3 linked regions of the Thermococcus sibiricus MM 739 genome follow. The main gene of each other region encodes a partner of the protein of the gene in region 3 in a complex. Links are inferred from orthologs where the notes say so. Each region holds a gene or a part of one and is shown on either strand. Other genes may lie near its edges. The genes, in order: TSIB_RS02605, TSIB_RS06615 and rpsE.

Region 1 (4,139 bases), 190 kb from region 3 along the record:
TTGAAGAGCTCAAAGTAACCAGAAGGGACTTTTACGAAGCATTGAAGATGGTTGAACCATCCGCCCTTAGAGAAGTGCTTCTTGAGATTCCCAATGTTAGATGGAATGATATTGGAGGCCTTGAAGAGGTTAAACAGCAATTAAGAGAAGCTGTGGAATGGCCACTTAAATATCCAGAGGCATTTATGGCTATGGGTATTAATCCACCCAAGGGAATACTCCTATATGGCCCACCGGGTACTGGAAAGACTTTACTAGCAAAGGCCGTTGCTACTGAAAGTGAAGCTAATTTCATTGGTATTAGAGGTCCAGAAGTACTCAGCAAGTGGGTGGGAGAGAGTGAGAAAAACATAAGGGAAATATTTAGAAAAGCAAGGCAAGCAGCTCCTACAGTAATCTTTATTGATGAGATTGATGCTATAGCCCCAAGAAGAGGGAGTGATGTCAACCGAGTTACGGACAGACTTATCAACCAACTCCTCACAGAAATGGATGGTATTGAGGAGAATAGTGGTGTGGTTGTTATTGCAGCTACAAATAGACCAGATATTCTAGATCCAGCATTACTAAGGCCTGGAAGATTTGATAGGATAATCCTAGTTCCAGCACCAGATGTAAAAGCAAGATTGGAAATATTCAAAGTACATACGAGAAACGTTCCACTAGCTAAAGATGTTAACTTAGAAGAGCTTGCAAAGAGGACTGAGGGATATACAGGGGCAGATATTGAAGCAGTAGTCAGAGAGGCCGCATTTAATACCATGAGAAGAGCCATAAGTGAAGGAATAATAAAACCAGGTACGAGGGCAAGTGACATTAGGGAAAGAGTTAAGGTTACAATGAGGGATTTTGAGGAAGCTATGAAGAAAGTAGGTCCAAGTGTAAGCGAGGAAACTATGGAATATTACAAGAGAATTGAGGAGATGTTCATTAAAAAGAAATCTGAAGTAAAACCAACAGAGGGGAGAGATAGAACAATCTTGTGATCCCCTTTTAGTTTTATTTTTGTAGGGTTGCTTCCATTAGATAAGAAGCAAGAACGAATATCAAAAAATAAAAAACTCACTTCAAAAGTTTTACAAACTCTCTCATCCAAGCGTACAAATCTCCTGGATGTCTTGAACTTACCCAGTTTCCGTCTACAACAACTTCTTTATCAATGTACTCTGCTCCGGCGTTTATAAGGTCGTCTTTTATCGTTACAACACATGTTCCTTTTCTTCCTTTAAGAACCCTTGCAGATATCAAGATCTGAGGGCCGTGACATATACTTGCCACGGGTTTTCCAGCTTCAAACATCTTTTTAGCTATTTCCACTGCTTTGGGGTATATTCTTACAATTTCAGGTGCTCTTCCTCCAGGTAAAACTAGAGCATCGAATTCATCTGGATTCACTTCATCAAAGACTAGATCAACATTTACGGAATAATTGTGTTTTCCTACTATTGTACCCTTCTTATTGCTTGCAATATAAACCTCATGCCCCTCTTCTTTCATCCTGTAGAGTGGGTAAAAAAGTTCCAAATCTTCAAATGTATCTGCTGTTAAAAACAGTACTTTCATTGCAATCACCACTATATCAATAAAGACTAAAACTTAAAAGGATTTTTACTCAAAGGTGTGTAGCAATTAGGGAAAATTTAAAAAGCCCTTCTCCTAAAAACCTTCACGTCCGAAGTGGGGCGAGACTTTGGAAAGAGGTGAGAGAGATGGAGAAACGCTTACCCGGAAAGGTGAGAAGAGCCATAAGGGCCAAATATTATGATATTGAACCTAAAGCATGGGTTGGAAGAAAGGGGTTGGAAGAAAGTGTGATCAGTGAAATTGCTACCCAACTAAAAAAAGATGGTATACTAAAGGTAGAAATAAGAAAAGGGGCATTCACCTCTACAAATATGGATAGAGAATCCATAGCAGAAAAAGTTGCAGAACTTACTGATAGTGAGCTCATTGATGTAAGGGGCAAAAGGTTTATATTGTTCCGTCCCAGAGAGGGATGGGAAAAGTATTTAAAGAAGCTTAAGCTTAAGGAAGTCTCGAAAGAGAGACGGGAAGAAAAACCCGTTAAAAAGGTCAAGCTCGATATTGCTCAATTTAGAAAGAAGTTTAAGAAAGGGAGGGAGTGAAAATGGCGACAGTTTATGATGTTCCTGGTGATTTACTCGTTGAGAGGGTAGCCCAAAAATTAAAGGAATTTCCTGAAATAAAACCACCTGAGTGGACATTATTCGTTAAAACTGGCAGGCACAAAGAAAGAGTACCAGACCAAGATGATTGGTGGTATTATAGAGTTGCTTCAGTTTTCAGGAAGGTCTATGTTGATGGTCCAGTTGGTATTGAAAGATTAAGGACATGGTATGGTGGAAGGAAAAACAGGGGTCATGCACCTGAGCACTTTTACAAAGGGAGTGGAAGTATTGTTAGAAAGGCCCTTCAACAGCTGGAAGCTGCAGGACTCATCACAAAGATCCCCGGAGAGGGCAGGGTAGTCACACCAAAGGGGAGAAGCTTTCTTGACAAAGCTGCCACAGATCTCAAGAAAGAGCTTGAAGAGGCAATTCCAGAACTTAAGAAGTATTGATGTTCTCTCATCTTTTGCCTTTAATCAGTATTTTCCAATAACCTTTTAAAATAACTTTTGTTGAGGGTGATAGGATGGCTGAGGATATAGAGGAAATTAGGAGGAAAAAACTTTTAGAGCTTCAAAAGAAACTTGCTGAGCAAAAGAGAGCAGAAGAGGAACAAATAAGACAGGAGATGGAATTGGAGGCCCAATTACAGGCCATAATGAAACAAATTCTTACTTCAGAGGCGAGGGAAAGATTGACAAGGGTTAAGCTGGTTAGGCCAGAACTTGCAAGACAAGTGGAGTTAATACTTGTTCAACTTTACCAAGCTGGACAGATAACTGAAAGAATTACAGATGAAAAGCTTAAAAGGATTTTAGCCCAAATTGATGCTAGAACAAGAAAAGAGTTTAGAATTAAGTGGTGAAACAAAAGTGAAAATTAGAGAGATAATCAAGAAACTCAATGATAAGGGAGAAGTGAGTTTGGATATTTGGAAACCTTTATCAGCTAGAAAAAGTAGTGATGGAACCATTGACCTTCTTTACTGGAATCGTGTTGTTGGGAGCGAAAAAGATCCAGTATTCCTGTGGATTTATGTGAATATTGTTAATGAAGATGTCAAAGTCCTTGAGAAGATTACCTTTAAAAAAGAGCATGTAAAATGGATAATGAATTCAATCATTACGCTTGAAAAAACTTGAGGTTTATATATAGATTGACAAGGCTACTGACCGTGGGGGTGTAATTGTGACTAAGCATAGGGTTTGCCCAGTTTGCGGCTCCGATAAGTTTGTTTACGACCCGGAAAGGGGTGAAATAATCTGTGCAAACTGTGGATTTGTAATTCAAGAGAATATAATTGACATGGGCCCTGAATGGAGAGCTTTTGATGCTTCTCAAAGAGAAAAACGCTCCAGAACTGGTGCACCAGAAAGCATTTTGCTTCATGATAAAGGTCTTTCAACAGATATAGGCTATGACAGGAATGTTAAGGGGTTAATGAGAGAAAAAATATACCGTCTTAGGAAATGGCAGAGCAGACTTAGGGTTAGTGACGCCGCGGAGAGAAATCTTGCGTTTGCCTTAAGCGAGCTTGATAGACTTGGTGCGAGATTAAATCTCCCAAAACACGTTGAAGAAGAAGCAGCCCGTTTATATAGAGATGCCGTTAAAAAAGGCCTTATAAGGGGAAGGTCAATTGAGAGCGTTATCGCAGCTTGCGTTTACGCTGCTTGCAGGTTGCTAAAAATCCCCAGAACTCTAGACGAAATCGCTGACATGGCTAAAGTTGATAAAAAAGAGATTGGAAGGAGCTTTAGATTTATCGCGAGAAATCTCAATCTTACTCCAAAGAAACTTTTTGTCAAACCAACAGATTATGTGAACAAGTTTGCTGATGAGCTTGGTCTTAGTGAAAGAACTAGAAGAAGGGCAATTGAGCTTTTAGACCAAGTTTATAACATGGGTCTTACAAGTGGAAAGAGTCCTGCGGGGTTAGTTGCGGCTGCATTATATATTGCAGGACTTTTAGAGGGAGAAAAAAGGACTCAAAGAGAAGTTGCAGAGGCA
Region 2 (3,967 bases), 920 kb from region 3 along the record:
GGGCGATAAAAACCATTAGAGGTCTTGAGGAGAGATACGTAGAGAAAATAAGATACTCAAGAGATCCAAAGGAGATTGCAAAATTAAGGAGGGAATTCTACGGCAGGGTAGCGAGTATTTTGAAGGACATAAATGATAACCTTGAATATTTGAACAAGGCCAGAGACGTCTTAAAGGACATGCCAGTAATTGACCTTACTCTTCCCACGATAGTTATTGCAGGCCATCCAAACGTGGGTAAGTCTACACTCTTGAGAAAGCTTACAAACGCTAAACCGGAAGTTGCCACATATCCTTTCACTACAAAGGGGATAAATGTAGGCCAATTCGAAGAACATTGGTTGAAATACCAAGTCATAGACACTCCAGGTCTTCTGGACAGGCCAATAAGTGAGAGAAATGAAATTGAAAAACAGGCGATTTTGGCCTTGAGGCACCTTGGAAAGTTAGTTATCTACATCTTTGATCCAAGTGAGTACTGTGGTTACCCTATAGAGGATCAAATGCACCTTTTTGAAGAGATATATGAAGAGTTTGGAGATTTTCCATTCATAGTGGTGTTAAATAAGACAGATATAGCTAGTGAAGACAAAATAAGAAAGGTTGAAGAGTTCTTACAGAGAAGGGGGATTAAATCTCTGAGAATTGCAGCAGAAAAGGGGATTGGAATAGATGAACTAAAGAGCAAGGTAATAGAAATAATAAAACCGGAAATGGAAGCTATTGCCCGCAGTATGGGCAAAACTGAAGGTGAATAGGCTTAAGAGCTCCACAATGCTCACACTTTTCTTTTAACTTTGCTCCGCAATTAGGACAGTTAAGGTAGTCGTCCTTTATTGGGAATCCACAGTTGTAGCATTTGTTTTGGGCAATTCTCCTTTTATAAACTCTTTCAGGCTTGAAATACTCCTTCCTGAGATAGTAAAGGGCTGCAAGTGTTGCCACAGCTCCAAATAGACTAATACCTATGATATGAACTATGTTCCATATTGCCGAGATTGTCAGGTAGAGGAGAAGTAATGCTGAATATGCGATCAACGATGAGGTGTAAATGTTTTTGTACTTTCTGAGAAGGAGTAGTGACATCACAAAAATTGGCAGAACAAATGCAAGTTTAAGCATTAAAACCTTGAGTCTGTACACTTGATACGCTCGGGTGTATTCTTCATTCGCTTTTTGCATCAACTCTTGAATTTGTGAGCTCAGCTCCTGTAGCTTATTGTGAACATCATCATAAGCGCTTTTTGCTCCAAGATATTTTAAATAAGCTTTTTCATATTCCTCTTTTGCTTTCAAATATTCCTGTTCAAGCTCCTTTGTTGCATTTCCACTCTCAAGTGCAACTCTGTATTCCTCCCTTTTGAAGAGATAAACCCTCTCAGCTTCCGTAAGATTACTTTCAGCCTTTTTATATCCCTCATAAAGCTCCCTATCAAGTTCCATTAGACGACTTTGATTTTCAAGAAGAGGTGTTATCCCATATTTTTCTTGGTAGTATGTATAATCTGGTCTTTGAGGGATATTTTCAAGCTCTCTCAGAAAATTTATGCTCGCTAAAAGAAGGAATGCAACAAACAAACTTGCTAATATTTTTTCAAGCCGTGAATATTCCACTACTTACACCTCATTATAAAATAAACACTGAAGTATATAAGCAATTCGCAGAAAAAGAGAAAAATCAAGCGCTTTCTTCTTTTAGAAGGACTGCATTTACAACGCCATCTTGACCTGGTCTTGAAGTTACTAAGGCCTTTCCAATCTCTGTCTGGACAATTGCGCCCTTTGTGACTATATTTCTCCTAACGTATTGTCTGTTAGCCGGATTTTCCACTACACTGATTATTTTTGCTTTTTTACCCTTTCCATTCTCGAAAACATTTGCATAGATGGTCTTGACGAGTCTAACCTTTCTGTTGCCTCCATACGTCCTTATGATTTTTCTTTCTTCCTTTTCTTCAACTACCCTAGTTAGTGCCGGTTCTCTTCCAAGCTCTCTTTTTCTCTTCTTTCTTGTGAATATGATTCTTCCACCTGAAGGTTTTTTTAGTGATCTTCCTTGCCAGATAGCCATAACTCTCACCTCATGATGATCTTAACCCTATGGGCATTTTAAAAATTTGCTTATAAATCTTTTCCCATAGGGCAAGTACTTTCAATGGTCTGCTTGATTGCAGTGTTAATGTATTCTTTTTGTTCGAAGCAATTAATGAAATGAATTCAAAGACAATGTTTACAGCCAAGAGTGCAGTAATAAAGCCTGGGTCGTATTGAGGATAAACCTCCACCAAATCAAAGCCTGCAAAATTTAATCCTTTTAGTCCTTTTCTTATTAGTTCTAGTGCCTCTCTGCTAGTAGGACCACCTACTTCAGGTGTTCCTGTTCCTGGAGCATATGCCGAGTCAATAAAATCAATGTCAAACGTTACAAAGACTTTAACATAGCCTACGCGCTCTTGAATCATCTGCGCTACCTTGTCAATTCCAAGTTTGAACATTTCTTCGGCAGTTACTATCTCAAACCCAAGCTCTCTTGCTTTATCTATTTCATCTTTGGAGTATGTAGAACCTCTTTTCCCAATTTGAATAGAATGCTCAGTAAGAAACAAACCCTCTTCCAAATGATCACCCCCCAAGGCTATTGGGTTACTTCCTTGTCTATTATTGAGCGATACTCCTTTTCAATTGTTTCGTAGGAATGCTCTATAAATCCAGAGATAACTTTTATGTCTCCATAATCAATTCCTGGGCAATATTCAAAGGGGCTTATATTTAAAACTGGATTGTGAGATCTTAATATAAGTGATTGGCTCCTAATTGCTTCTGGTCATATCTAGCTTAAGTGTGGTAAGCGCCAAAAACTCCTAATGCCTGCAAACCTTGGCACTTCCAGAGGATCAAGTGGTTTATATTTTCCCATTTTCTTCACTTCCTAGATCATCTATATTTTCTTGTTCATTAGTATTTTTATCATTTTTTAATCCTGAAATTAACAATCTAAAATTTTAAATCAGCTATTTTGGATAATATCAATTTTATCCTCCTGGAAGACCCCTTCCGAAAGGGTGGGATAGTTCACAACTACCCAAAACCACGTGAGTAATCACGTTTTCGATTTCTGGATAATTATTCCCGAGTGTGTGGAGAAAGTCATTTAGCTCGTTCACCTTTTTGGAACTTTTTCTTAAATTATTTAAGTATTTTTTCGTTTAATTTCTTTTATCTTCAAGGAAAAATTGTAAAAATATTTGGAGATATCTTTAGTCTGAATGGTGATAAAGATGGCAGGCAAGCTAGCTAATAGTAGTGTAGAATTAATTGGAGACACACCAATAGTAAGGCTTTCCAAAATAGATAAAGACTATCCGTTTGAAATTTGGGCAAAGTGTGAATTTATGAATCCCACTGGTAGTGTAAAAGATAGAATGGCTTATTACATGATAAAAGAGGCCGAAAAACAGGGAAAATTGAAACCAGGAATGACCATAGCGATAGCCACGACCGGGAACACTGGAATAGCATTTGCTGCTTGGGGTTCTTACTTTGGGTATGATGTCTTAATAGTCATGCCTGAGGAAATGAGCTACGAGAGGAAACTTTTAGACATGCTCTTTGGTGCTAAATTAATCTATACTCCCGGGGGAGAAAGCGACGCTATGGGAGCATTAGAATACGCGAAAAAGCTTGAAAAAGAAAATCCTGACAAATATGTGGTGTTGGATCAGTGGGATGATGAGGCAAACTTCAAGGCCCATTACGAAACCACGGGAAGAGAAATAATAGAGCAGCTGGGAGCAGAGAATATTAAAGGCTTCGTGGCTGGAGTTGGCTCAGGAGGAACACTTGTTGGGATTGCAAAGAGATTGAAAGATGCTAACCCTAGGATAATAACTGCGGGAATGGAGCCAGCAGAGTGTCCAACGGCTGAAGGATGGTTCAAAAGTGGGGAGTTAGGAGCTTGGGGAAGGCA
Region 3 (4,061 bases):
AAAGTCAATAAAGCAGGTGCAATAAAACCAAGATTCTCAGTAAAAGCTAAAGAATACGAGAAATGGGAGAAAAGATTTCTACCCGCGTTTGAATTCGGTATATTGGTAGTATCAACCTCTCAAGGGGTTATGACTCACAAGGAGGCCCTAGAAAAGGGCATTGGTGGAAGACTAATAGCCTATGTCTACTGAGGTGAGAAAAATGCCAGTTGATGCATGGGTGAGGGAAGAAGTTAAAATTCCAGAAGGAATCACAGTCGAAATAGAAGGTAACCTTGTGAAAGTGAAAGGACCAAAAGGAGAAATTGATCGTGAACTTAGCTATCCAGGGTTTAAACTTTTTACCGAGGACAATAAAGTTGTTATCTACAAGGGCTTCCCAAGGAGAAATGACATAGCAATTGCAAGAACATTCAGAGCCCATATAGCAAACATGATTAAAGGAGTCACCGATGGGTTTACCTACAGACTAAAAGTGGTTTATAGCCACTTCCCAATAACAGTAAAGGTCCAAGGTGACAAAGTATACATTGAAAACTTCCTTGGTGAAAAAGCTCCGAGGATTGCTGAAATACTCCCAGGGGTTACAGTAAAAGTCATGGGAGGAGAACTCCTAGTAGAGGGTATAGATAAAGAAAAGGTAGGTCAAACTGCAGCAAATATTGAGCAAGCAACCAAGGTGGTTGGGAAAGATAGGAGAGTATTCCAAGATGGTATTTACATTGTAGAAAAAGCTGGTAAGTCTATAAAGTTCTGAGGTGTGAGAAATGAATGAAAAAGTGAGACTGTTGAAAATAAGGGCCAAAATCAAGAGAAAAAAACCTAAGTTCCTTAGACAGGAATGGTGGAGATTTCCAAAGTTCAAAAATGATCCTAAGTGGCGGAAACCAAAAGGAACAGATAGTAAGATGAGAGTTAAGCTAAAGGGCAAAGCAAGGTCACCAAGTATTGGATGGAGCTCACCAAAGGCTGTTAGAGGACTTCACCCCAGTGGGTATGAGGAGGTACTTGTTTACAATGTTAAGGATCTTGAGCTTATTGACTCAAAAAGACAAGCAGCTAGAATTGCAGCCACTGTCGGAAAGAAAAAGAGAATCATGATAATTGAGAGGGCTAGAGAATTAGGTATTAAGGTGCTCAACGCGAGGTGAGAATCATGCTTAAGATGCAGAGAAGAATTGCTGCTGAATTGTTAAAATGTGGCGAGAATAGGGTTTGGATAGACCCTGAGAGGATCGAAGACGTTAAATCCGCAATTACTAGAGAAGATATTAGAAGATTGATAAATGAGGGCGTGATCAAGAAAAAGCTCCTTAAAGGACAAAGCAGATATAGAGCAAAAATTAGACAAGAAGCAAAGAAAAAAGGCAGGCACAGGGGTCATGGAAATAGAAAAGGTAAGAAAACTGCCAGAATGGGTAGAAAAGAGAGATGGATAATGACGATCAGAGCGCTAAGAAAGGAGCTTAGAAAGCTCAAAGCTGAGAAAAAGATTGATGAACACATATACCGCAGCCTTTACATAAGGGCTAAAGGCGGTCAGTTTAAGAGCAAGCACCAGCTTTACTTGTTCATGGAAGAGAGAGGGATATTAAAGAGGTGATATAAATGGCTCACGGACCAAGATATAGGGTTCCATTCAGAAGAAGGAGAGAAGGTAAGACTAACTATCACAAGAGGCTTGCACTTCTTAAATCAGGCAAGCCTAGATTAGTTGTGAGGAAGACACTTAACCATCATGTTGCACAAATAGTCCTTTACGCTCCAGAAGGAGATAAAACAGTTGTCTCAGCTCATACAAGAGAGCTTATGAGAGACTTTGGGTGGAAGGGACATGGTGGAAACACTCCAAGTGCTTATCTCCTTGGACTACTAATTGGGTACAAAGCTCTTGAAAAGGGTATAGAGGAGGCTATACTTGATATAGGGCTTCATCCGCCAACAAAGGGTTCAAGCATATTTGCAGTGCTTAAAGGAGCAGTTGACGCTGGTCTTAATGTTCCTCATAGTGAAGAAATTTACCCTGGAGAAGAGAGGATAAATGGGAAACACATAGCCGAGTATGCAAAAATGCTCAAAGAAGATGACGAGAACTACAAAAAGCAGTTTGGGGGATATCTTGTTAAGGGACTTGAACCTGAAAAGCTTCCTGAACACTTTGAAGAAGTTAAAGCGAGAATCATTGAGAAATTTGAGAAGGTGAGAGCATGAGTCAAGAATGGAAGGAATACGCTCAAAGAGTTTTAGAGGAATGGCAACCTAAAACAAAACTTGGTATGCTAGTTAAAGAAGGACAGATCACTGACATTCATGAGATTTTCAGAAAAGGATACCAAATAAAGGAGCCAGAAATAGTTGATGTGCTCCTTCCAGAGGTTAACTCAAGAGAGAACCAAGAAGTAATTGATATTGCCCTAACAGTGAGAATGACAGATAGCGGTAGAAGAGTCAGATTTAGGGTATTGGCAGTCGTTGGTAACAGAGACGGATATGTAGGACTTGGCATTGGCCACGGAAAGGAAGTTGGAATAGCAATAAGGAAAGCAATAAATTACGCTAAGATGAACATAATTGAGATCAAAAGAGGATGTGGTTCATGGGAATGCAGATGTAGAAGGCCTCATTCAATCCCGTTTGCTGTTGAAGGTAAAAGCAGTAGTGTGAAGGTCAAACTCATGCCAGGACCAAGAGGACTCGGACTTGTGATTGGTGACGTTGGTAAAAAGATACTTACTCTAGCAGGGGTCAAAGATGCTTGGTCTCAAACCCTTGGGGAGACAAGAACTACGGTTAACTTTGCAAAAGCAGTTTTTGAGGCTCTCTACAACACTAACAGTGTCGCTGTAAAGCCTGAAATGGCTGAACGGTATGGTATAGTTGTGGGTAAGGAGATGCCACAGAACTTTGAGCTGTGAGGTGAACTAAGATGTCAAAATTTGCATTGATTAGGGTAAGAGGTAGAGTGAACGTAAAGAGACCTGTGAAGGATACTTTGGCCATGCTTAGGCTCCATAAAGTAAATCATCTTGTGATAATTGATGAAAGTCCTTCATATAATGGAATGATCCAGAGAGTCAAAGACTACATAACTTGGGGTGAAATAAACGCTGAAACTCTAGCAAAACTCATTGAGAGAAGAGGGAGACTCTCAGGAAATAGACGTGTGACTGAAGAATACGTGCAGGAGAAACTTGGAATGACTATCAAAGAATTTGCAGAAAAAGTGATTGCAGGGGAAATGACACTTAGTGACTTACCGGGCCTCAAGCCAGTTTTCAGAATGCACCCACCAAGGGGCGGCTTTAGAAACAAGAAGAGGAGTTTCAAAGAAGGCGGATCTTTAGGCTATAGAGGGGAAGCAATAAATGAGCTTATAGAGAGAATGTTATGAGGTGTGCGAGATGATTAGGAGAAAAAGAAAAGTGAGAAAACTTCGTGGTTCCCACACTCATGGATGGGGTTGTAAGAAGAAACACCGTGGCAGTGGGCACAAAGGCGGTAAAGGAATGGCGGGAACAGGAAAGAGGAAGAAGACAAAGTGGACTTGGGTCATCAAATACATGCCAGAGCACTTGGGTAAGAGAGGATTTAAGAGACCAGTTGAGGCCCAAAATGAGGTAATGGCAGTTAACCTCAGATTTATAGATGAGCACTTAGATGAATTTATGCAACTCGGCATTGCCTACGAGGAAGAAGGAAAAATAGTCGTTGACACCACTCAATTTGCAGATAAAGTCCTTGGAAGTGGAAAAATAACTAAGCCTCTCGTTATTAAAGCGAGGGCATTCTCTCCTAAAGCTGAAGAAAAAATTGTTCAAGCTGGGGGAGAGGCCCTCCTTGCTTGATTTTTAATTATTAATATTTTTGAGGTGTAATCTATGGGAGCAAGGGATTTAATCTATAAAGTGGAGCATGCATTTCCAGAAATTGATCGACCAAAGAGACATGTAGCATTAAAAGAGAAATTTGCATGGACTGGAGTTGCATTATTATTATATTTTGTCATGGCTGAGATTCCTCTTTTCGGTATACCAGCAGAGGTCCAAGATTACTTTCAAACT

What was found.
Region 1: rpsE (region 3) and TSIB_RS02605 share a complex: the UniProt entries of both Methanocaldococcus jannaschii proteins name them as parts of the 30S ribosomal subunit. The link is inferred for Thermococcus sibiricus MM 739 from one-to-one orthologs.
Region 2: rpsE (region 3) and TSIB_RS06615 share a complex: the UniProt entries of both Methanocaldococcus jannaschii proteins name them as parts of the 30S ribosomal subunit. The link is inferred for Thermococcus sibiricus MM 739 from one-to-one orthologs.

Annotation. Positions count from the first base shown.
Region 1 is NC_012883.1:489,452-493,590, forward strand. What follows is about bases 874-3,854. They hold TSIB_RS02605 (30S ribosomal protein S19e), read left to right. Parts: upstream 874-2,128; coding sequence 2,129-2,581; downstream 2,582-3,854. Other genes in these bases: TSIB_RS02590 (CDC48 family AAA ATPase), read left to right, coding at 874-986; pfpI (deglycase PfpI), read right to left, coding at 1,063-1,563; TSIB_RS02600 (YhbY family RNA-binding protein), read left to right, coding at 1,710-2,126; TSIB_RS02610 (DNA-binding protein), read left to right, coding at 2,656-2,994; TSIB_RS02615 (hypothetical protein), read left to right, coding at 3,002-3,271. Outside these bases: more of TSIB_RS02590, read left to right, coding at 1-873; more of TSIB_RS02620, read left to right, coding at 3,855-4,139. UniProt on the Methanocaldococcus jannaschii protein: May be involved in maturation of the 30S ribosomal subunit.
Region 2 is NC_012883.1:1,219,378-1,223,344, reverse strand. What follows is about bases 376-3,184. They hold TSIB_RS06615 (30S ribosomal protein S8e), read right to left. Parts: upstream 2,072-3,184; coding sequence 1,679-2,071; downstream 376-1,678. Other genes in these bases: TSIB_RS10605 (arginase family protein), read right to left, coding at 2,082-2,618; TSIB_RS06620 (zinc ribbon domain-containing protein), read right to left, coding at 721-1,614; TSIB_RS06625 (NOG1 family protein), read left to right, coding at 376-758. Also shown: more of TSIB_RS06625, read left to right, coding at 1-375; TSIB_RS06605 (PLP-dependent cysteine synthase family protein), read left to right, coding at 3,267-3,967.
Region 3 is NC_012883.1:299,420-303,480, forward strand. Bases 1,159-4,061 are described here. They hold rpsE (30S ribosomal protein S5), read left to right. Parts: upstream 1,159-2,207; coding sequence 2,208-2,915; downstream 2,916-4,061. Other genes in these bases: TSIB_RS01495 (50S ribosomal protein L19e), read left to right, coding at 1,159-1,603; TSIB_RS01500 (50S ribosomal protein L18), read left to right, coding at 1,609-2,211; TSIB_RS01510 (50S ribosomal protein L30), read left to right, coding at 2,927-3,391; TSIB_RS01515 (uL15m family ribosomal protein), read left to right, coding at 3,402-3,845; secY (preprotein translocase subunit SecY), read left to right, coding at 3,879-4,061. Outside these bases: TSIB_RS01480 (30S ribosomal protein S8), read left to right, coding at 1-192; TSIB_RS01485 (50S ribosomal protein L6), read left to right, coding at 203-757; TSIB_RS01490 (50S ribosomal protein L32e), read left to right, coding at 768-1,151; more of TSIB_RS01495, read left to right, coding at 1,157-1,158. UniProt on the Methanocaldococcus jannaschii protein: With S4 and S12 plays an important role in translational accuracy.